One region of the Shimazuella sp. NTD250 genome, then DNA from elsewhere that is predicted to be linked to it. Evidence: riboswitches for the same ligand, from Rfam matches in the RefSeq annotation. Region 1 holds a riboswitch; each other region holds the start of a gene.
What was found. Region 1 has a riboswitch for S-adenosylmethionine ahead of metH (methionine synthase). Riboswitches for the same ligand answer to the same signal wherever they lie in the genome.

Region 1 (7,032 bases):
CAAGTCGGCAATTTAATCCTACTCCATCGACTTTTTCTGCGATTTCTTTAAAAGCTTCTGATAAGGAATAAGCATCTCGTGTCCGTCCAACTTCAATCAAGGAAAATTGAGCGAATAAGGGTAAATCTGTGAGATTACGAATAGCATTTACAGCTAATTTTAACTCGTGTACATCTAAAAAAGTTTCTAACAAAATCCCATCTACACCCCCATATAAAAGGGCGGTGGCTTGCTCTTCAAACAAATCTAGATATTCCTCTGGATCATACTCCATCACTCGTCCAGCTAGTATGGAACCAATAGATCCAAAGACATATGCCTCCTCTCTAGCAGCTGTTTTGGCGATAGAAACGGCTTCTCGGTTGATCTTTGCTACTTTATTTTCCAAACCATAACGTGAAAGACGTTCTCGATTTGCACCATAAGTGTTAGTCTCGATCATCTTGGAACCTGCTTTTACGTATTCACGATGCACACTTTCAATGAGTGTTGGTTCGCTTAAATTTAGTTCTTCTTGACAGGTGTGAACGGATATGCCTTGTTGGAATAAGTAAGTCGCCATTGCTCCATCACCTAATAGAACATGGTCTTTCATGTAAGTTCGAAAAGGTATCTTCAAGTTATATCCCTCCTAATTTGCGTTGAAATAACGAGCTTGTGGGTGGGCAAATACCATTGCAGAGACAGATGCTTCTGGTTCCATCATAAATCCCTCTGTCAGCTCTATTCCGATATCTTCTGGTTTTAAGAGATGAAATAATTTACTTTGATCTTCTAAGTTAGGACAAGCAGGATAACCAAAAGAGACTCGAATTCCTTGATAACGTGCTCCAAACCGTTCTTTCATGGTCATTTCTAGAGGATCTGGGAAGCCCCATGCGTTTCGCATGATTTGATGTATCCGTTCTGCAAAGGCCTCGGCTAACTCTAAAGCTAAAGCTTGGATCATATGAGAATATAAATAGGCTCCACTATTTTTCCAGTTTTCCGCGAGCTCTCGCACCCCTTTTCCAGCTGTGACTGCAAAAAATCCAACGGTATCCATCTCTCCTGAAGTTACTGGACGAAGGAAGTCAGCTAAACATAAATGAGGTTCTACTTGTTGTCTTGGAAAATGGAACTGTTCTACTATTTGCGATGTATTGGTAGGGTCATAAATTAGTACAGTGTTTCCATCGGATTGTGCTGGGTAAAATTGATATAAGCCCTGAGGCGATAAATAAGAATTGGTTATAACTTCATTCCAAAGGTGATCCAATTGTCCTTTTAGTTCAACCGTTTTTGGATCACCACTTTCTAATAAATTTGCTACATTTCCTTTTATTCCTAAGTGTTTTCCTAATAGCATCTGTTCATTGATATAGGTTTTCAAATGGTGAAGGGGATAATCTCGTAAAACGTGACGTGCATAGTCAGGAGCGGCAAATAACTTTGCTTTTCGATCGATCGGTGAACGAGTCACAGGTGTTCGAGTGATGGGAACTGCTGATTCAATGGTTTCTTGTTTTGCTATTATCTGTTCTTTTCTCTGTTGCATTTCTTCAACAATAGCCTTTCTTTTAATGGGAGAGCTTAGTTGATTTGCTAAATCCAAGCCATGCATGGCATCTTTGGCATAAAGAACAAGTCCTTCATAAGCTGGAGTGATTCGGTTTTCGGTAAATTTTCTAGATAAGGCAGCCCCGCCTACTAATAGAGGGATGTTGATTCCAACTGATTGTAGATCTTGGGCGGTGATAACCATCTGTTGTGCTGATTTTACTAAAAGTCCCGATAAACCAATTGCATCTGGTAGTTCTTCACGACAAGCAGCAATTAATTGTTCTGGAGTTACTTTGATTCCAAGATTTACAATGTTATAACCATTATTGGAAAGAATGATTTCTACTAGATTTTTTCCAATATCGTGAACATCTCCTTTTACGGTAGCTAAAATGATTTTCCCTTTAGAAGTAGTTTCTTCCTTATCCATATGAGGTTCTAGATGTGCAACAGAGGCTTTCATGACTTCTGCACTTTGCAGTACTTCCGCTACGATTAATTGGTTATCATTAAAGAGTCGTCCAACTTCATCCATTCCAGTCATAAGTGGTCCATTGATGATATCTAATGGAGAGGTTTTTTGTAGAGCCAAATTGAGATCGGCAATTAACCCATCTTTGAAACCTTCTATAACATAATTGGCCAAGCGTTCTTCTAGGGTTAAGGTTTGAGCAGATTGTTTCTTTTCTATTTTTTTCTCACGATAAAATTCAGTAAATGCAGCTAATACTTCACCATAGTTCGTTTCATTCGTATCAAATAACAATTTTTTTGCTAGTTGTTTTTCTTCGTCAGGAATAGAAGCATATCGTTCAAGGCGCTCGGAGTTTACAATGGCATAATCGAGTCCGGCTTTGGTGCATTCATAAAGGTAAACCGCATTTAAAACTTCACGACCAGCAATAGGTAAACCAAATGAGACATTAGAAACTCCGAGTATAGTGGTGCATGTTGGTAAGCTTTCTTTTATAAGGCGAATTCCTTCTACTGTTTCTAAAGCAGAGCCAATATATTGTTCATCACCAGTACCAACAGGAAAAACGAGTGGATCAAAAATTATATCTTGGGGATTTACTCCATATTTCTCTGTTAACAACTGAAAGGATCGCTGGGCTACTGCCAATTTTCGTTCTCTTGACACAGCCATTCCTTCCTCGTCAATGGTACCAACTACTACAGAAGCTCCAAAACGATGAAGCAATGGGACAACTTCTGCGAAACGTTCTTCTCCATCTTCAAGGTTAATGGAATTAATAATCGCTTTACCTTGGGAGTAGGATAGAGCCATTTCGATAACTTTTGGATCTGTAGAATCTATCATCAGTGGTACTTTCACTTTTTTTGTCACAAATTTCAAAAATCGTTCCATATCTTCTAGCTCATCACGATCAGGATCTGCAAGGCAAATATCGATGATTTGTGCCCCGCCTTTTACTTGTTTGCGAGCAACTTCAGATGCATCCTCGTATTTTTCTTCTGCAATCCATGATTTAAATAAACGTGATCCAATCACATTGGTGCGTTCTCCAACAAGTAGGGGTCGATTGTCTTCCTCAACATAGACAGATTCTATACCTGAAACAGCAGGAAGGTGTGAGGGGGCAGGGGTACGTGGCTGAAAGGCGGCAACAGCTTGTTCAATAGCACGAATGTGCTCAGGTGTCGTGCCACAACAACCACCAACTAGGTTAAGCCACCCAGCCGAAGCAAATTCGCTTAATTTTTTTGCCAGAGCCGATGGAGTTTCCAAGTAATTACCGTCTTCATCTGGTAGACCAGCATTTGGATAACATGAGACAGCACAAGTAGCAAGAGTGGATAATGTGCGGATATGATCTTTCATAAATTCTGGCCCTGTTGCACAGTTTAATCCAATTGCAAGAGGATTTAGATGCTCGATCGACAAATAAAAAGCCTCAATATTTTGACCAGCCAGCATGGTACCCATTGGTTCTATTGTTCCAGAGATAATAATCGGAACACTTCTTTTACTCGCTTTAAAAGCGCGTTCCATTCCGATACAAGCAGCCTTTACATTCAAGGTGTCTTGTGAGGTTTCCAATAAAAGAAGATCAATGTCTTCCATCAAAAGTGCTTCAACTTGTTCGTAGTATGAGTGGGCTAACTCATGAAAAGTAATTCCGCCTGTCACGGTAAGGGTTTTGGTCGTGGGACCGATAGAGCCAGCTACATAACGAGGATGATTTGTTGTACTAAAATGATCCCGCGCTGTACAAGCGATGCGTGCTGCTGCTTGGTTGATTTCTGTTGTTCGGTTTTGTAAATCATACTCCGCTAAAACAACAGAAGTTGCCCCAAATGTATTGGTTTCAATGATATCGGCACCAGCATCTAAATATGATTTATGAATATTAAGAATTACATCCGGACGGGTTAGATTTAAAATTTCATTACACCCTTCATATTCTTCACCATCAAAATCTTTTGCGGTTAACTGAGCACGTTGAAGCATTGTTCCCATCGCTCCATCAATGATAAGTATTTTTTCTTTCAGTCGCTCTTCAATGGGTGTTCTGTTCATTGCTATCATCCTTTGTGTAAGATCAAAAAAACCTTTCATCTGGGTAAGATGAAAGGTGAACGATTGTATCGTCAACTCTCATCTCGCGGAATCCAATAATCCGCAGGAATTGGCACCATATTGATCCATAGATCAATTGGTTGCCGGGTTTCATCGGGCCAGTCCCTCCACCACTCTTGATAAGAGAAAGATTCATTTGTATTTGGTTAATATTGTTACTCCCAATTATTGATTATACTACAAGGTTAGGAGAAAAAGAAGATTGTTTATTTGTTACAGGATATTTTCGAGTACTTGCTTTTGGATTTAAGGATTTTCTTTTGGATGAATATATAATAATCTATGAAAAGTTGCAATTATTTTTGCTTAGGAGTTATATTAACTTACATTTGGTGTCAACCAGTGTAGAACCCCAATTTACAATAATATCGGATAATTTTGTTTTCGTGTTTGACTTCTATTCAGATGTAGGATAACCTAAAAATAACTAGTGCAAATCTTGAATAAAATAATATTTTGATAATTCTCTTATCGAGAGCGGCGGAGGGACTGGCCCGATGAAGCCCGGCAACCAATTGATTTAATCAATAAGGTGCCAATTCCTGCAGGAAGTATATTCCTGATAGATAAGGGAAGAGGAAACGATGGATAAAACTGGCCTCTTCTCTTAGGAGAAGAGGTTTTTTGATGCAAAAAAATAGGACAAGGACTTCAGTAGTTTATACGAATACGTGCCTAGTAAAACGAAACGGGGAGTGATTTGGATGAGAATAGAGACATTGTTATTGCATAATGGAAATGAGTTAGATCCACAGACAGGGGCTTCAAGTGTTCCCATCTATCAAGCTTCTACCTTTCATCAGTTTGATATCGATAATCCGGGGCAATTCGATTATTCCCGAAGTGGAAATCCAACACGCCAAGCATTGGAAGATACCATTGCAAAGCTAGAGAGTGGTTGTCGAGGCTTCGCTTTTGCTTCCGGAATGGCAGCAATATCTACTGTGTTTCTGTTATTGTCCAAAGGAGACCATATCATTGTTTCGCAGGATGTTTATGGTGGTACGTATCGTATTTTAACGCAAGTGCTAAGTCGATTTGGGATTGACAGTACTTTTGTCGATACAACCAGAACAGAAGCTATCACTCAAGCACTTCGTCCAAATACGAAAGCAATCTATATCGAAACTCCTTCCAATCCAACCCTAAAAGTAACAGATCTAGGCGAGATAGTAAAAGTAGCAAAAGAAAATAAATTATTATCTATTGTCGATAATACATTTTTAACACCTTATTATCAGCGTCCATTAGCATTTGGATTCGATATCGTTGTGCATAGCGCAACGAAGTTTTTGGGCGGACATAGTGATGTGGTGGCAGGACTTGTAGCGGTAAGAGATGAACAATTAGCAAATCAAATCAAGACTCTTCAAAATGCGTTTGGAGCAGTACTAGGAGTGCAAGATTCATGGCTAATTCTACGGGGATTGAAAACCCTGCAAGCGAGGTTGGACATATCTTCCAAAAATGCAGAAAAGTTAGCAGTGTGGTTACAAGAGCATAAAGAGGTGGAGAAAGTATATTATACCGGTTTAGAGGAACATGAAGGTCATCGTATACAATGTAAACAAGCTAGTGGTCATGGCGCAGTATTATCTTTTGATGTAGGAAGTGGAACAAAAGTAAGGAAACTACTTCAAAAGATTCGACTGCCTATCGTTGCCGTTAGTTTAGGTTCTGTAGAAAGTATTCTATCTTATCCTGCATTGATGTCCCATGCGGCAATGCCACAAGAAGTTAGATTAAAACATGGGATAACAGATGGATTGCTCCGTTTTTCCGTAGGCTTGGAAAACGTAGAAGACCTTATGGACGATCTGTCCCAAGCGTTGGATTCGAGAATTTCTTTTGCTGCTGTGAGATAAAAAGAAAAGTGTTGACATGAAAGACCATTATATACAATGGTCTTTTTCGCTATAAGTAAATTTTAACGTTTAAACCTGCTGTTTTTTATTAAGATATATTAATATAATTACACTATACAGCATTTCTATGAAGCGAGGGAGAGATGACGAGAGTAGCTAGCCTAGAAGAGCATAAGATAATACGACAGACTGCCATTCGGTTTCTGTTGGATCAGCGACTAGGGAAGCTTAGGCCTAACAGTAACGCTTATTTTCCGGATGATCTCAGAAACAATTGCGAGATTCCCTTTAAAAGCGCGTACCGTTATATGTCTGAGGTACTAAGGGTATCGATTGAGTTTCCGAACTCAGTAGAGATGCTTGACATGTGTGAAGAAGCAGTAGCTATTGCAGAGAAGCGTCGCATTTGGGCTCTAACAACCAAAGAAGAAATAGCTAGAGAAGGATGGGAGCTCAACCTACTTTCCTCACCAGACAAGATGTTTTATCTTTTTGGTGAAAGTATTGTCGTCTTCTTGACAGGTCGATGCGGTGCAGGAAAAAGTACCCTGATCAAGGCAGTTCGTTCTGCTATGGCAGAGCACCAACTATTGAGGGCGAGTAGAGCAGGTCTTGTCTATGAACCTCTAGCTGAGATTTATGAAATTGACCCTGATGAGTTTCTCCAAGGGGGAGAATGGATTGGAGAAGTCCCTATCGAGTTGATCGATCCAACGATGAGACAAGCCCTTGATAAACTTAGAAGGGTTCTAAATAATCGTGGTTGGGTCATCATTACAGATGCTGGTGACAACAGAGGTCAACGTGAAGCGATGATTCGGCTAATTGGTCAGCTTCGTTCTACTTGTCATATCCATTATGCACTAGTCGATTGTCCTCCTTTGGAAGCTCTTGCACGTAACCAGACTCGGAAGCGGAAAGTCTCCCTTGAAAATTGGCTGGAATGCTCCAACAAGGTGGAAGAAACCTTCCAGTCGATGTCTCGATACGTTAGGAGCTTGAACGAAGATGAATCTACCGAAG
Region 2 (7,032 bases), on a different contig from region 1:
ACTAGGTTTGCCTTAAAATCGTCGATGTGCTTATATAAGTATTCCAATACCTGACGTGCTTCCTCATCACGACCTAGCTTTTCCAAATAGATGACTTTATTTAGGTAAGGGTAGAACTTAAAATATAGTCTCTCTCCTTTACCATCAAATACTTGAATTGCTTGGTCAGTATAAAGAAGAGCAGTTAAATAATCACCATCGTAAAATGCAACCCTCCCTAAGTCATTCAAACAAATAGAGCGCAGGTTAGAAGTAACTAAGTTAGGACATCGATCCAAATCTGCTAATGATTTTTTGAGATACTCCTTTGCTCTGCTCCACTTCCGCAATTCAAAAGCGATTTTTCCTCGTAATAGAGTGGCAACCACCGAAAGATCATAAAACATATGTAAGTCTACATAACTTTCAATCTCTTCTAAAGCCATTTGAGGATTTCCAGATAAGATATCTAACATATTATTCTGATTTTTAAACCTATATGCAAGGAGTGTGTCTATCATATACCCATTATTTGAAATCAATGATGATGAAATTTCCATCTAAAAGATCAATGAGTTTAGACTGGATCATCGAAAATCGAACTATCCCACTTGAAGTCACCGAAATGCTTCAACAATTAGCTGATAAACATCAATACCCTGTCGATAAAATGCACCAGCACAAGCAAGAAATAGCAAACGAGCTTCAACTCATGGGCAAAGGCTACATCGTAAAGTTTTTATTTCCAAATGGAATAGAGGATAACGAACGATGGCTGCATGCTCTCATTCGAATGGACATCAGGCGGTTACAAAAATAGAAAGGGTGAACCCAATGGCATTGCGGTTATCCGTGGAAGGAAATAGAACAAAAGTAAGTGAGTTTATAGAGGCGATCAAAAAAATCCCCCAATGGAGGTTTTACCGAGGATCAAAGGTGGCAATCGGTGGAGACGAGCTGAGAATCGACTACTTTTTCGATGAAAAACCTGTCCGGCCGTCCCTCGTAACAAATCGAGCCAGCACCGTATCCCTTAGCCTTGAAAATGGCAGCAAGCTGGAGTTTGTGCTGCTGGATACAGAAGTTGCCAATATGGGCAATGGGATTACCTATGTACATGGTAAAAGTTACGACATCTTCGCTGATTCACAGGAAAGCGATTAGAGACAAAGTTATCATGACAGCAAAAAACCGGTTCAAAACAACCGGTTTAATTTGCATGTAAATCATATGGGGTTTCTTGATAGACGTAATAGTTCAACCAATTCGTAAATAATAAATTGGCATGTGAACGCCATGTATGAATGGGAAGGTTATCTGGGTTATCTTGCGGGAAATAGTTTTCTGGCAGTTTTATCGGTAGACCACTCTTAACATCTCGAATATATTCCTCGTTTAATGTAAGTAAGTCATACTCCGAGTGACCTGTTACAAAAACTTGCTTTCGATCCTTGCTGGCGAGAAGGTAAACCCCCGCTTCCTCTGATTCCGATAATATTTCCAGTTCGCTGCACTTTTCTATGTCTTCCCGGCGGATATCGGTATAGCGGGAATGAGGTGCATAAAAAAGGTCATCAAATCCACGCAATAATCTCGTATTCGGTTTTGAAACTTTGTGAGCATATATCCCGGATAACTTTTCGGGCAGAGCGTATTTGGAAATACCATAATGAAAATAGAGTGCAGCTTGCGCTCCCCAGCATATATGCAAAGTGGAAGTGACATGCGTCATTTTCCATTCCATGATTTGCTTTAGTTCATCCCAGTAATCTACTTGCTCATACTCTAAATGCTCCACTGGGGCTCCAGTGATGATCAATCCATCGAATTTATCTTCCTTTATATCTGCAAATGTCTGATAAAAAGTCTCCAAATGGCTTGGCGGTGTATTTTTTGAAGTATGCGACTGCAAATGAAGAAGACTTACCTCTAGTTGCAGAGGCGAATTGCCTAACAACCGAAGCAGTTGTGTTTCGGTTGTGATTTTGGTAGGCATGATATTCAAGATCACCATTTTGAGCGGACGTATATCTTGATGAAAAGCCCGCTTTTCTGGCATCACAAAAATGTTTTCCTTGCGGAGGATTCCAGCCGCTGGAAGATTGTCTGGAATCTTAATCGGCACAACTATTTCCTCCTATATTTTAAATTTGTTGTTATTAATGAGCCAATTCACAAACATTTTGTGCCAAATCCGCTTGATATGCACGTCTTCCGCGTCTGTTGTAAAGAGCAACAAAGGACGCTACAGCTAAGCATATCTTCGCTTGGGATTTTTGGTATCTATTTTTGCACATTTATTGTTGGCTTTTTTCAAGTGCTTGTTCTAAATCCTCAATGATGTCATCTACAGATTCAATCCCAACTGACAAACGAATAAGTTCTGGGTTAACACCAGCTGCTTTTTGTTCATCCTCTGTGAGCTGTTGGTGTGTCGTACTTGCTGGATGGATCACAAGGGACTTCGCATCACCCACATTGGCTAGATGAGAAAATAAAGATAGATTTTCAATCAAACGTTTTCCTGCTTCTCGTCCGCCCTTGATGCCAAACGTAAAGATGGCTCCTTGTCCTTTTGCTAAATATTTTTGCGCTTTTTCATAGGAGGGATGACCTTCTAACCCAGGGTGATTTACCCATGTAATACTGTCGTGATTTTCTAAAAACTTGGCAACTTTCAGCGCATTTTCACTATGTCGTTCCATGCGCAGGTGCAGGGTTTCTAACCCTTGCAGCAATAAAAATGCATTAAATGGAGAAATAGCGGCACCTGTATCTCGCAATAGCTGGACACGTGCTTTAATAATATATGCAAGGGGTCCTACTGCTTCTGTATAAGAAACGCCATGGTAACTTGGGTCTGGTTCTGTTAGATCAGGGAACTTACCATTTTTCCAATTAAACTTTCCAGAGTCTACTAAAATTCCACCAATACTCGTTCCATGTCCTCCGATAAATTTGGTTGCAGAATGAACAATGATATCTGCTCCAAAATCAAATGGGCGACTTAAATAAGGTGTGGCAAACGTGTTGTCAATAATCAGCGGTATACCTGCTTCATGCGCTACATCGGCTACTACTTCTACATCTAATACATCTAATTGAGGGTTCCCGATGATTTCTGCAAACACAGCTTTGGTTTTATCTGTTATCGCTTTGCGAAAGTTATCTGGGTTAGTCTGATCTACGAAATGCACATGAATTCCCAGCTTAGGAAGCGTGTGCCGAAATAAATTATAGGTGCCGCCATAAAGGTTGCTTGAGGCTACAATCTCATCTCCAGCTCTGGCGATATTTAAAATCGAATACGTAATCGCAGCTTGACCTGAACTAGTTGCAAGTGCTCCAACACCACCTTCCAGCTCAGCAACTCTTTTTTCTAAAATATCCGTTGTAGGATTCATAATCCGAGTATATATATTTCCAAATTCTTTTAACGCAAATAAATCAGCAGCATGCTGTGTATCGTCAAATACATACGAAGTTGTTTGATAAATAGGAACGGCTCTTGCATTGGTAGCAGGGTCTGGTGCCTGACCCCCATGAACAGTAATCGTCTCAGGTCGAAATGTACTCAATGATAATTCCCCCTTTTTTATCGCACAAAAAAAGCCTCTTTCTTATCCAGAAGAGGCTTTGGGTTTCTAAATTCCTCATCTTATCTGTTAGAGACGTTTGTCTCTACAGGAATTGGCACCTTCTAGTGAATCACTAGGGTTGCCGGGCATCATCGGGCCAGTCCCTCCGCCTCTCTGGATAAGAGATATTAAAAATATATAGTTCAACACTCGGTTTACTCGATTATATTGAATTTTGCGGCAACCGTCAATACTCTTCCTGTCCTATCTTTTCCATATTGTATTGCTTTCCCAATGACCATTTTAATAAAGGGGACGTTATAGCCGTAGTAATAATCGCAATGAGAAATAAAATACAGTAATCATTGGCAGAAATTAATTTACTGGTTAAACCAATGTTTGCAAACACGAGTATCATCAACCCACGAGCATTCATCAAAGCCCCGATGGCACTTGATTCCCCCCAACTATATCCTATCCCTTTTGCGAAGAACAAGCAGGTAAAGTATTTGCAAATAAATGCTACACCAATAAACAGGAGAATGATCCCGATATGATAACTGTTTGTAAAAGAACGCAAATCGATATTAAAACCCGAACTTACAAAGTAAATAGGAACCAAAAGAGTATTAACAAAATCGGAAATCTTCACATTGAGATCTTTTGTGACAGGGTCTAATCTAGGTATAATTAGTCCTGCTATAAAACCTCCAAAAATAGCATGCAGTCCCATTTTTTCAGTGATCAAACTGCTGCCTAAAAACAAAATGAGAAATATTGCGAAAAATTCATGCTGGAGGGTAGGAAACTTTTGTATCAAAAACTTTAAAAGAGGTTTGATCACAAAAAACATTACTACAAGATAAAGACTCAGATACAGAAATATACTAACACTGCTGAAAGATAAATTAAGAGCAGCAATAGATAAAATGATTGGTAACATCATCCATGCGATGATATCTTCTATGCTTGCGCCAAATATTACAAATCTCCCCAAATTTGTTTTGATCAACTTATGCTGATCCAAAATCCGGACAAGTACAGGAAAAGCTGTTACAGAAATGCTGGCTGCCATAAACAGCGAATAGACTAATTGTGTTGTAAATTTTGGTCCTATCGATGGGTATACATACCAACTTAACAGAAACAGCATAAGAAATGCCGGTATAATACCTACAAGAGCAAGGAGAACAGCGTTTTTCATTAATTTCTCCTCTTCTAGCTTTTCGTCATTTGCATGAATCCCTACAAGAAACATATACAAAGATATCCCAAACTGACTGAGGATATATAACTGATCTTTGATATTTTTATTGAACAACCATTCTTGAAAACTTGGAAACAAAAGACCTAATACAGAGGGTCCTAGTATCAGTCCTCCAATCATCTCCCCGACAACTTTTGGTTGACCAATACGAGCAGCCAAAGCACCAAATAACTGAGCAACAACAACAATGATTAATAAGCTTAATAGAAATTTAAAAAGCATCCACATTCCTACCTGTCTTATTCAAGGATGATAACAGCACTTGGGCGAAACTTGATTGTTCCTAATTTTCCAATGTCCCAGAATAATAATAACATTTTTATGTCCATTTAGGTTTGTTTCATAAATAAATAGTTAGAGCTATCACCATGAATATATCTTTTCATAATGAATATAACTTACTAAGGAAACCTATAGCACTATCTTAAACAGCTAACGTTTTCCTATATGCTTTTGCCATGCTTCCCCCTACTCGAAGTACATCTTGCATGGTATGATAGGAAAAAAGATATGTTTTTGGGAGGACGAAAAGTTGTTTGAAACCGTACTTGCATCTATGGGAATGGGAGCAGCAAAGATTGACCTACGTTTAAACAAAGAAATAGTAACAACAGGACAAGAAGTTACTGGGCAGATCGTAGCTACTGGCGGTAGTGCCGAACAAAAAGTAGAAGGACTTTCGGTTTACTTTATGCTCCAATCCGTTCATGCTCGCAGTGGCAGTGACTTAACAGAACGAATCGCAATGATTGATGTCACACATGAAGAATTTGTGATTCAGCCAAATGAAACGATTACGTTTCCATTTTCCTTTACCTGTCCAGCAAATATACCAGCTTCCTCTATCAATACAAAATACTTCTTTATTACTAACCTAGAGATTAAAAATGCACTTGATTCACATGACCGCGATTTTATCAAAGTATTGCCTGATCAACGCGTGGAGCAGTTTTTGACTGGATTTAAACAACTTGGCTTCAAGCAAACTTGGGAAGGTCTTGTCACAGATGATCAAGGTTGGTCCCAACTTATTCAGTACCATCCAACCACTTATTTTTATGGGGTTTGCAGCCAGATCGCCGTATATTTTCATCATAATCTAGAACAAGATACGATCGACGGAGTGCTGGAAGTTGGAGAACATCATACCAATAATTATTCTGCACTTATCGATATGTTTCATTTGGATGAAAAAATACGTCGATTTGAAATCACTTCTGAAGACTTAAGCACCCAAGAGAAGGCAAAAACTCGAATAGAACGCATTGTAAAACAAATGTTAAAAAAATAATCGCGAAAGCAATCTCTCTAAGGGATTGCTTTTTCCATTTTAAATATATGATCATTTCTTGAATAATATTGAAATAAACAGTATAATTAATTAAATATTATATCTATTCCATAGATATGAATTACTAGATGAGGTTAACATCTACTGTTTTGGTAAGTATATCTTCTATGGTAGATCATTCATCACTTTCTATCAACATAACAAAGACCAAAGCGTCTAACGAAGGGATACGAATACTATGTATAAAACGATCTCAATATTCAAAAATATAGAGGACTTGGAGACCTTTCAAACACACTATTTAGAGCTATTGCTTCCTCAAATCAATAACTTACCTGGCAGTATCTGCACAGACGTAACTACAGTGTCAACACTAATGTCAGGAGATTTAGGCGAATTACAGTATATGCTCGAAACACATTTTGAATCATTAGAAATTATGAATGAAGTGTTGTCTTCCCCCAAAATTAGTCAATTTATGATGAGATGGTTTGACGAAACTCCTGGTGACATATCTTACTTCACAGGTAATACAGTTCGAATTTACTCTGATGCTGCAAAACAAAAATTGGTAGAGGTAGAAGAGGAACCTCGTAACAACACGTTAAGTGAAACACAAAAATTAAAGTACATAGAAGGCTCCACCCTTGATGACTTCAAATAAAACCTTTCTCTGATAGATTTTTTATACATAACCTTTTTATATTTCTAATCCAGAATAAATATCCCATTGAAAACGACAACATATTAATAAACACCAAAGAAAAGCTGAACTAACTCTGAAACTATTCTATCTTCTACTATGTAGGTATTTCTTGTAGATTGGGGTGGTTCCATGATACATACTGAACCAATTATTGCTGTATCCAATGTCGCAGATAGTCTAAATTGGTATACCCGGTTATTAGATTGTCATC
Region 3 (7,032 bases), on a different contig from region 1:
TAAACAAAAAGTTTTTGACAGTTATTCGGCTAAATTGTAGCATAAGATAATTAGATACAAACTAGGAAGTGGAAAAATTGCAAACATTTCAATATGCTGATCGACTACAGTCATTACCCAAACAATTTTTTGCCAAATTGGTAGCTGATGTTAATCGATATGTGCAAGCAGGAAAAGATGTCATCAATCTCGGTCAAGGAAATCCTGATCTCCCTACTCCTGATCATATTATTCATTCCTTACAATTAGCAGCTGAAAATCCACAATTTCACAAGTATTCTCCGTTCCGTGGATTTACTTTTCTCAAAGAAGCAATTACTGCCTACTATCAACGAGAATATCATGTATCACTCGATCCAGAAACAGAAGTAGCCATTCTTTTTGGCGGAAAAGTAGGATTAGTAGAAATCGCACAATGTTTTTTAAATCCAGGAGATGTCGCATTGGTACCTGATCCCGGGTATCCTGATTATTGGTCAGGAATTGCCATGTCAGGAGCCCATATGGAAATGATGCCACTTTTAGCAGATAATCAATTTCTCCCTGACTTTCATCAAATATCTCAAGATATTTTAGAACAAGCAAGACTAATGTTTTTAAATTATCCTAACAATCCAACTGCTGCAATTGCAACACCAGAGTTTTTTGTCGAAACCGTAAAACTTGCAACGCAAAACAGTATTTGTGTGGTTCACGATTTTGCATATGGAGCAATTGGTTTTGATGGACAAAAACCACTAAGTTTCTTACAAACTCCAGGTGCAAAAGAAATTGGAATTGAGATCTATACGTTGAGTAAGACCTATAATATGGCAGGTTGGCGGGTTGGATTCGCACTTGGAAATAGATCTGTCATTCAAGCGATTGAACTGCTGCAAGATCATTTTTATGTCAGTTTGTTTGGGGCTATTCAGCAGTCAGCAGTTACTGCTCTTTTAGAATCCCAAGACTGTGTGAAAGAATTGGTTCAAACGTATGAAAATCGCAGAAATACCTTTATTTCCGGTCTAACACAAATAGGATGGAATGTCCCTCAGCCAAAAGGTTCTTTCTTTTGCTGGCTTCCAGTACCTTCTGGGTATACATCCACTACTTTTGCGGCAAAACTTTTAGATCAGGCACATATTGCCGTCGCCCCAGGCATAGGGTTTGGAAAAGCGGGAGAAGGCTATGTTCGAGTAGGTTTGCTCACAGATGAAAAACGATTGGAAGAAGCAGTTTACCGATTGGATCAGTTGGCATTATTTCATTGACAAAAAAATCATATTCATTCATAATCGTACTAACTGTTGCATATAAAATGAAACATTCTCTTATCAAGAGCAGGCGGAGGGACAAGCCCTATGAAGCCCGGCAACCGATTTACCCAATAGGTAGAAACGGTGCTAATTCTTACAGTTTTCAAACTGAAAGATAAGAGGAAGTGGCGTAAACTATTCCCCCTTCCTCTTGGAAGAGGGTTTTTCACTTTTTTTGATAAAGGAGGGATAAGGTATGGGTGCGGCAACTGCAACTTATTTAGTACCAAACAAGGGAAATATACTAGAAAAAGCAGAACAAATCGCCCTTGGACTAACTGTCGGTTCATGGACAAACTTACCTGAGGTAGATCAAACACAACTGGCGAAACACAAAGGAGAAGTCATTTCTGTAAATGAAATCTCTGACGATCAAAGTCTGATCACTATTTCTTATCCAGCGGTCAACTTTTCCGCTGATATTCCTGCCATCCTCACAACTGTATTTGGGAAATTATCCCTTGATGGAAAAGTAAAGCTAGTAGATCTCGATTTCACACCAGAATTAGAAGGGCGTTTTCCTGGACCTACCTTTGGAAACCTAGGTGTTCGCAATCTACTAGAAGTTTCGGATCGACCATTGTTGATGAGTATTTTTAAAGGCATTCTCGGCAGAGACCTAACTTTCTTCAAACAGCAACTACGAGCACAGGCACTTGGCGGTGTTGATATCGTAAAAGACGATGAGATCTTATTCGACAACCCAGCTACACCTTTTGAGCAACGAATCGATGCTGCCAAAAAAATACTTCAAGAAACCGAACACGAAACAGGAGAAACGACATTATATGCTGTAAATCTTACTGGTCGTTCTACTGAACTATTGGAAAAAGCAAAAAGAGCAGTCCAGCTAGGAGCCACCGCATTGTTGTTCAATGTGTTTACATATGGCTTGGACACGTTGCAAGCGTTAGCAGAAGACAAAGATATCTGTATCCCTATTTTGGCACATCCCGCGTTTGGTGGTGCAGTGACTGCATCTGCTCACTATGGAGTAAGCGCACCATTGTGGTATGGGAAATTATTGCGCGCAGCAGGCGCTGATTTGGTCCTATTTCCGTCACCTTATGGAAGTGTAGCACTCGAAAAAGACGCAGCTTTAGGGATAGCACGAGAACTGACTTCCCCACATGAAACATGGAAAAGAGCACTGCCTGTACCATCTGCTGGAATCCATCCAGCGCTTGTTCCAAAGCTGATCGAGGATTTTGGGGTGAATACTGTGATCAATGCCGGCGGCGGCGTACATGGACATCCAGACGGTGCATCTGCTGGTGGAAAAGCATTTCGGCAAGCTATCCAAGCTGTTCAAAAAGGCATTCCGCTAAAAGAAGCAGCCCAAACACACCATGAACTTGCAGCAGCACTTCAACTATGGGGTGATACAGGAAAATGAGCAAACAACCGATTATCTTTTGTGATTTTGATGGAACAATCACTCAATCTGATAACATCGTATCCATTATGAAACACTTTGCCCCTCCACAATGGGAAACACTCAAAGACAAAGTGTTAAGCCAAAGCCTATCTGTCAAAGAAGGTGTAGGCAAAATGTTTTCCTTGTTACCAAGTACGCTCAAAGAAGAAATCATCCAGTATGTAAAAGAAATTGGTATTATTCGAGCTGGATTTGCTGAATTTGTTGCCTTCACAAAAAAACAGAATATCCCTCTTTATATCGTTTCTGGCGGCATTGATTTTTTTGTATATCCGATCTTAGATCGCTATATAGATCGAGATCTCATTTACTGTAATGCAAGTGATTTTTCGAAGGAAACAATTGAAATTATTTGGCCACATGTCTGTGATACCCATTGTTCCAATGATTGTGGATGTTGCAAACCTTCCATTCTACGCCAATTTGACGGCACGAAATACGAGAAAATCGTCATCGGGGATTCAATCACAGACTTACAAGCTGCCAAACTTGCTGATCGTGTCTATGCAAGAGATTTCTTAAGCAAAAAATGTGAAGAATTACAAATACCTTATACTCCATTTGAGCAATTCACAGAAATTATCCAAGATTTAAAAGGGGTTAAGTCAGTATGAGTCTCTTACTAACACGCCTTGAAGAAATCTCATCGATCAAGCAAGAATTGGCTGAAAGAAACTGGTTTCCCGGCACCAGTGGCAACCTATCGATTAAGGTAACTACTAACCCTACTACCTTTTTGGTCACTGCAAGCGGTAAAGATAAAACAAAGCGTACACCTGATGATTTTATATTGGTCGATGAACAAGGAAATCCAGTAGAAGAAACGAATACAAAAGTCTCTGCTGAAACAGCATTACATGTAGAGGTATATAAACGCACGAGTGCTGGATGTTGCTTACATGTCCATACTGTCGACAATAATATTATCTCTGAAATCTACGGTGACCAAGGACAAGTTGTGATCCGCAATCAAGAGCTGATTAAAGCATTTGGTATTTGGGAACAAGATGCCCAAATTGTAGTACCCATTATCGAAAACCTTGCTGATCTTAAAGCACTAGCTGCTTTGTTTGGCAATGCTATCCGACCTCCAGTTCCCGGCGTACTGATTCGAAATCATGGTATTACGGCTTGGGGCAAAAATGGATTTGAAGCAAAAAAGCATTTAGAGGCCTTCGAGTTCCTCTTCTCCTATCAAGTAAAATTACAAATGATAGTTTCATCTAAAATCCAATACATTTAGGAGTGTGTTAACATGGCACAGTTATGTTTTCATGACAACGAAGAACGTGTTTCCAATCAACAAGCAGTGAGTAAGTATTTGGAAAGCCAAGGCGTCATCTATGAACATTGGAACATTACAAAGCTTCCTAACCACCTTCAAGAAAAATATGATCTATCAGACAGCGAAAAAGCAGAGATTATCCAAACTTTTCGAGTAGAAATCGATGATTTATCTGCACGTCGTGGTTATGCGACAGAAGATGTTATCTCTTTATCTCCAAATACTCCAAATCTAGATGAGTTGCTGAACAACTTCCTTAAAGAACACCATCATACTGATGATGAAGTTCGTTTTATTGTGAGTGGTCATGGTATTTTTGCAATCGAAGGACCGAACGGACGATTCGTCGATGTAGAGTTAGAACCTGGAGACCTCATTTCCGTACCGGAAAACTACCGCCATTACTTTACTTTAATGGAGGACAAACAAGTAGTAGCTGTTCGGATTTTTAAAGGAAAAGAAGGCTGGGTTCCCATTTATGAAAAACAGAACTGAGTATTTCACTCAGTTCTGTTTTTCATAATACATCTCTTTTTGGTACTACTAGATAAGAGAATCTTGCAAATAGAGATAACGACACGTTCACTGGTACTACCTTAAATAGAACAATTCGACTACAAACAATTTTATCTACACCAATAATATCCATCTTGACACTCCATACGGCTATAGCCGTAGGATTCTTGGGACGATAGACTCTTGACTATTTCATTACCAAGCTAACCCCGTGTGTCCCACGGTTTATGTATGTTGATTTCCTCTTTGCCGCGACAACTTGGTTTTCGTCTGAAGCGACTAGACATATATTACCATGCGAATATTTGTTTGTAAAGTTATTTTTTCAAAGGTTGGATTGGTGAAGGAAAACTCCTTCTCCTCGTCCAACGATCACTTTCATCTCACGAGTTAAACCATGGATTTTCTCGCTCGCAATGATATTGATATTTTCAAAATCATCCACACAATAAGCCTCATATCCATTTTTGGTTAACATCGACTGCAAACGACTACTAATTTCCTTATCATCTTCTACAATGAGTATGGTGTTCAAAAAATCACTCCTGCTCCACTTTGCTAATATTATATAAAAAACCTGAGCCGGAAAGCTCAGATTTTGGTCTGTTTCTCTTCTCTTATTCTATTGAAACGATTTTTCATAAACTTCGCAGTCCACTCATCTACTCCCCAATAGAAAAAGGACAACACAATCGAACCATATAATACAATTTGACTGAGTATTTTAAACTCTGGCAAGTCCAAAAAGATACCTTTATCCAAAAAGTAATAATATACCAATAGGAAGGTAGAGACAATAATAAGCAGTAGATGAACCCACCGCTTCCATTCACCAGCCCTGATCAAAACTCCATCAACAATCAAACTTACCACAGTCATGAGCAGCGTGATGGAGATAACGATCATCACAGTAGCGCTGATCCCAATCCATACAGCAGGGCCTCCAAAGATGAGACTTGCTCCAAAACCACTTAGCAATCCTATAATCGTTATCAAACCAAATACAATGAGTTTACGAATGAAAGTATACCAAATGTGTTTCCCCATAATTTCCCCTTCTTATAATTTTGCTTCTACTTCTTGTATGTTCCCAAATATTAGCATACAAAAATGACGCTTTTATTTTACCATTAATTGGAATAATTCGACTTATTTTTAGTGAAGGGACTCTCCTCTCTTTTTAGACTAGATTTTTAAACATGACTACATGCAGTCCAATGGGGTCGATTTCAAATACTTCCCCATGCTCCTGGAAACCCATATGTGCATAATAATCCTTTACGTTATAACGTGCATTACACCAAAGTAAATCGCAGTTTTTTTCTTTTAATAGTAATTCCGCATGAGCCATTAACATACTCCCTGCTTTTTGCCGGCGATAATTTGGATCGGTGGCCATTCCACGCAGTTGATAAGGAAGATCTCCACCTAGCCCCGGATAAGAAGCTTGCAGAAAAGTACCTATGCTAATTAATTTTCCTTCCCAAAATACACCTAGATGAATAGTAGAGTTGTCTTCGTCGCCTTTATACATGCAATCTTCTATCGATTGGTTAGGTCGTAAAATTGTGTGTCGCAAATGGTATGTATCACTCGGTTTAATGCGCCTAATAGTTAGCATGCTCGGCTCCTAATCCATAGATTTTATAGTATTATAACTCACTGTTCCAATCGCATAACAACTATTAATAAATATTACTATTAGGAAATGAAAATCTCTTTTCATTTTCGTGACTTTTCCGTTTTATTATTCTTTTTTTGTATATAATAATACAATCTGCTAAGGAGGACTAGTATAAAACATGTGTTATTATATCTCTTTCGCTGTTAAATCCAACACCCATCATAAGGCGTATATGATGCTATCTTCTAATTTAGAGCTTCTTCCAAACAGAAATAAATCTTTCCGAGCACTTGTCCCCCATACTTTTCAAACATACTTTCTGACTACAGAAGTATGTTCTTGTGAACTTTATGAAAAAACAGAAAATCAAATGTACGGATTTCGGGCAGATGTCCTGAACTATTTTAACAGATTAGCGAAATACACGAAAAATATATTTATTCATATTCACTTTTTTCGAAGTGAAATTGAAACGGAAACTCTCCCCATTACCCATACGGAGCACATAAGTCTTAAGAAAATGATGACCACCCAAATGAACCAAGATTGCTTATATCAAATATTATTAGATGAAACCTAAATATCAAACGTAGAGTAGAAAATTAACTTCCAGGCGATTATTATTGATCACCTGGAAGGTCTCATTCTCATCAGTCTAACTACAAAAGCTGTTGCATTATTCAGATGTGCACCTCAGACAAGGGCACAAGTCTCGCTACGTCGCTGTGCCCCTAGTCTCGCTTTGGGTGGGTGGAGCGTCCTTTGTGTTTTTTCAACAACAGACGCGAAACACTCACATCAAGCGACTTTATCCTGTGCTCAATCTTATTTATGCAACAACCTCTACAATATAAAAAACTCGGCCAATATC

Region 2: another riboswitch for S-adenosylmethionine. It lies ahead of AC5WOF_RS11390 (homocysteine synthase); the one in region 1 lies ahead of metH (methionine synthase).
Region 3: another riboswitch for S-adenosylmethionine. It lies ahead of AC5WOF_RS08155 (2,3-diketo-5-methylthiopentyl-1-phosphate enolase); the one in region 1 lies ahead of metH (methionine synthase).

Annotation. Positions count from the first base shown of each region.
Region 1 is NZ_JCAJZS010000005.1:136,731-143,762, reverse strand. It holds gene AC5WOF_RS14080 (bifunctional homocysteine S-methyltransferase/methylenetetrahydrofolate reductase) at 1-595, opposite strand, end outside; gene metH (methionine synthase) at 632-4,084, opposite strand; SAM riboswitch class I at 4,160-4,270, opposite strand; SAM riboswitch class I at 4,610-4,717, shown strand; gene AC5WOF_RS14070 (aminotransferase class I/II-fold pyridoxal phosphate-dependent enzyme) at 4,849-6,009, shown strand; gene AC5WOF_RS14065 (P-loop nucleotide/nucleoside kinase family protein) at 6,153-7,032, shown strand, end outside.
Region 2 is NZ_JCAJZS010000004.1:109,070-116,101, reverse strand. It holds gene AC5WOF_RS11410 (hypothetical protein) at 1-425, opposite strand, end outside; gene AC5WOF_RS11405 (hypothetical protein) at 551-799, shown strand; gene AC5WOF_RS11400 (hypothetical protein) at 814-1,143, shown strand; gene metA (homoserine O-acetyltransferase MetA) at 1,190-2,104, opposite strand; gene AC5WOF_RS11390 (homocysteine synthase) at 2,277-3,557, opposite strand; SAM riboswitch class I at 3,635-3,742, opposite strand; gene AC5WOF_RS11385 (cation:proton antiporter) at 3,805-5,046, opposite strand; gene AC5WOF_RS11380 (sporulation protein) at 5,357-6,115, shown strand; gene AC5WOF_RS11375 (EthD domain-containing protein) at 6,354-6,779, shown strand; gene AC5WOF_RS11370 (hypothetical protein) at 6,951-7,032, shown strand, end outside.
Region 3 is NZ_JCAJZS010000003.1:18,840-25,871, reverse strand. It holds gene AC5WOF_RS08160 (pyridoxal phosphate-dependent aminotransferase) at 78-1,253, shown strand; SAM riboswitch class I at 1,311-1,420, shown strand; gene AC5WOF_RS08155 (2,3-diketo-5-methylthiopentyl-1-phosphate enolase) at 1,495-2,694, shown strand; gene AC5WOF_RS08150 (2-hydroxy-3-keto-5-methylthiopentenyl-1-phosphate phosphatase) at 2,691-3,350, shown strand; gene AC5WOF_RS08145 (methylthioribulose 1-phosphate dehydratase) at 3,347-3,979, shown strand; gene AC5WOF_RS08140 (1,2-dihydroxy-3-keto-5-methylthiopentene dioxygenase) at 3,992-4,516, shown strand; gene AC5WOF_RS08135 (hypothetical protein) at 4,863-5,072, opposite strand; gene AC5WOF_RS08130 (hypothetical protein) at 5,129-5,584, opposite strand; gene AC5WOF_RS08125 (GNAT family N-acetyltransferase) at 5,718-6,158, opposite strand; gene AC5WOF_RS08120 (hypothetical protein) at 6,340-6,741, shown strand.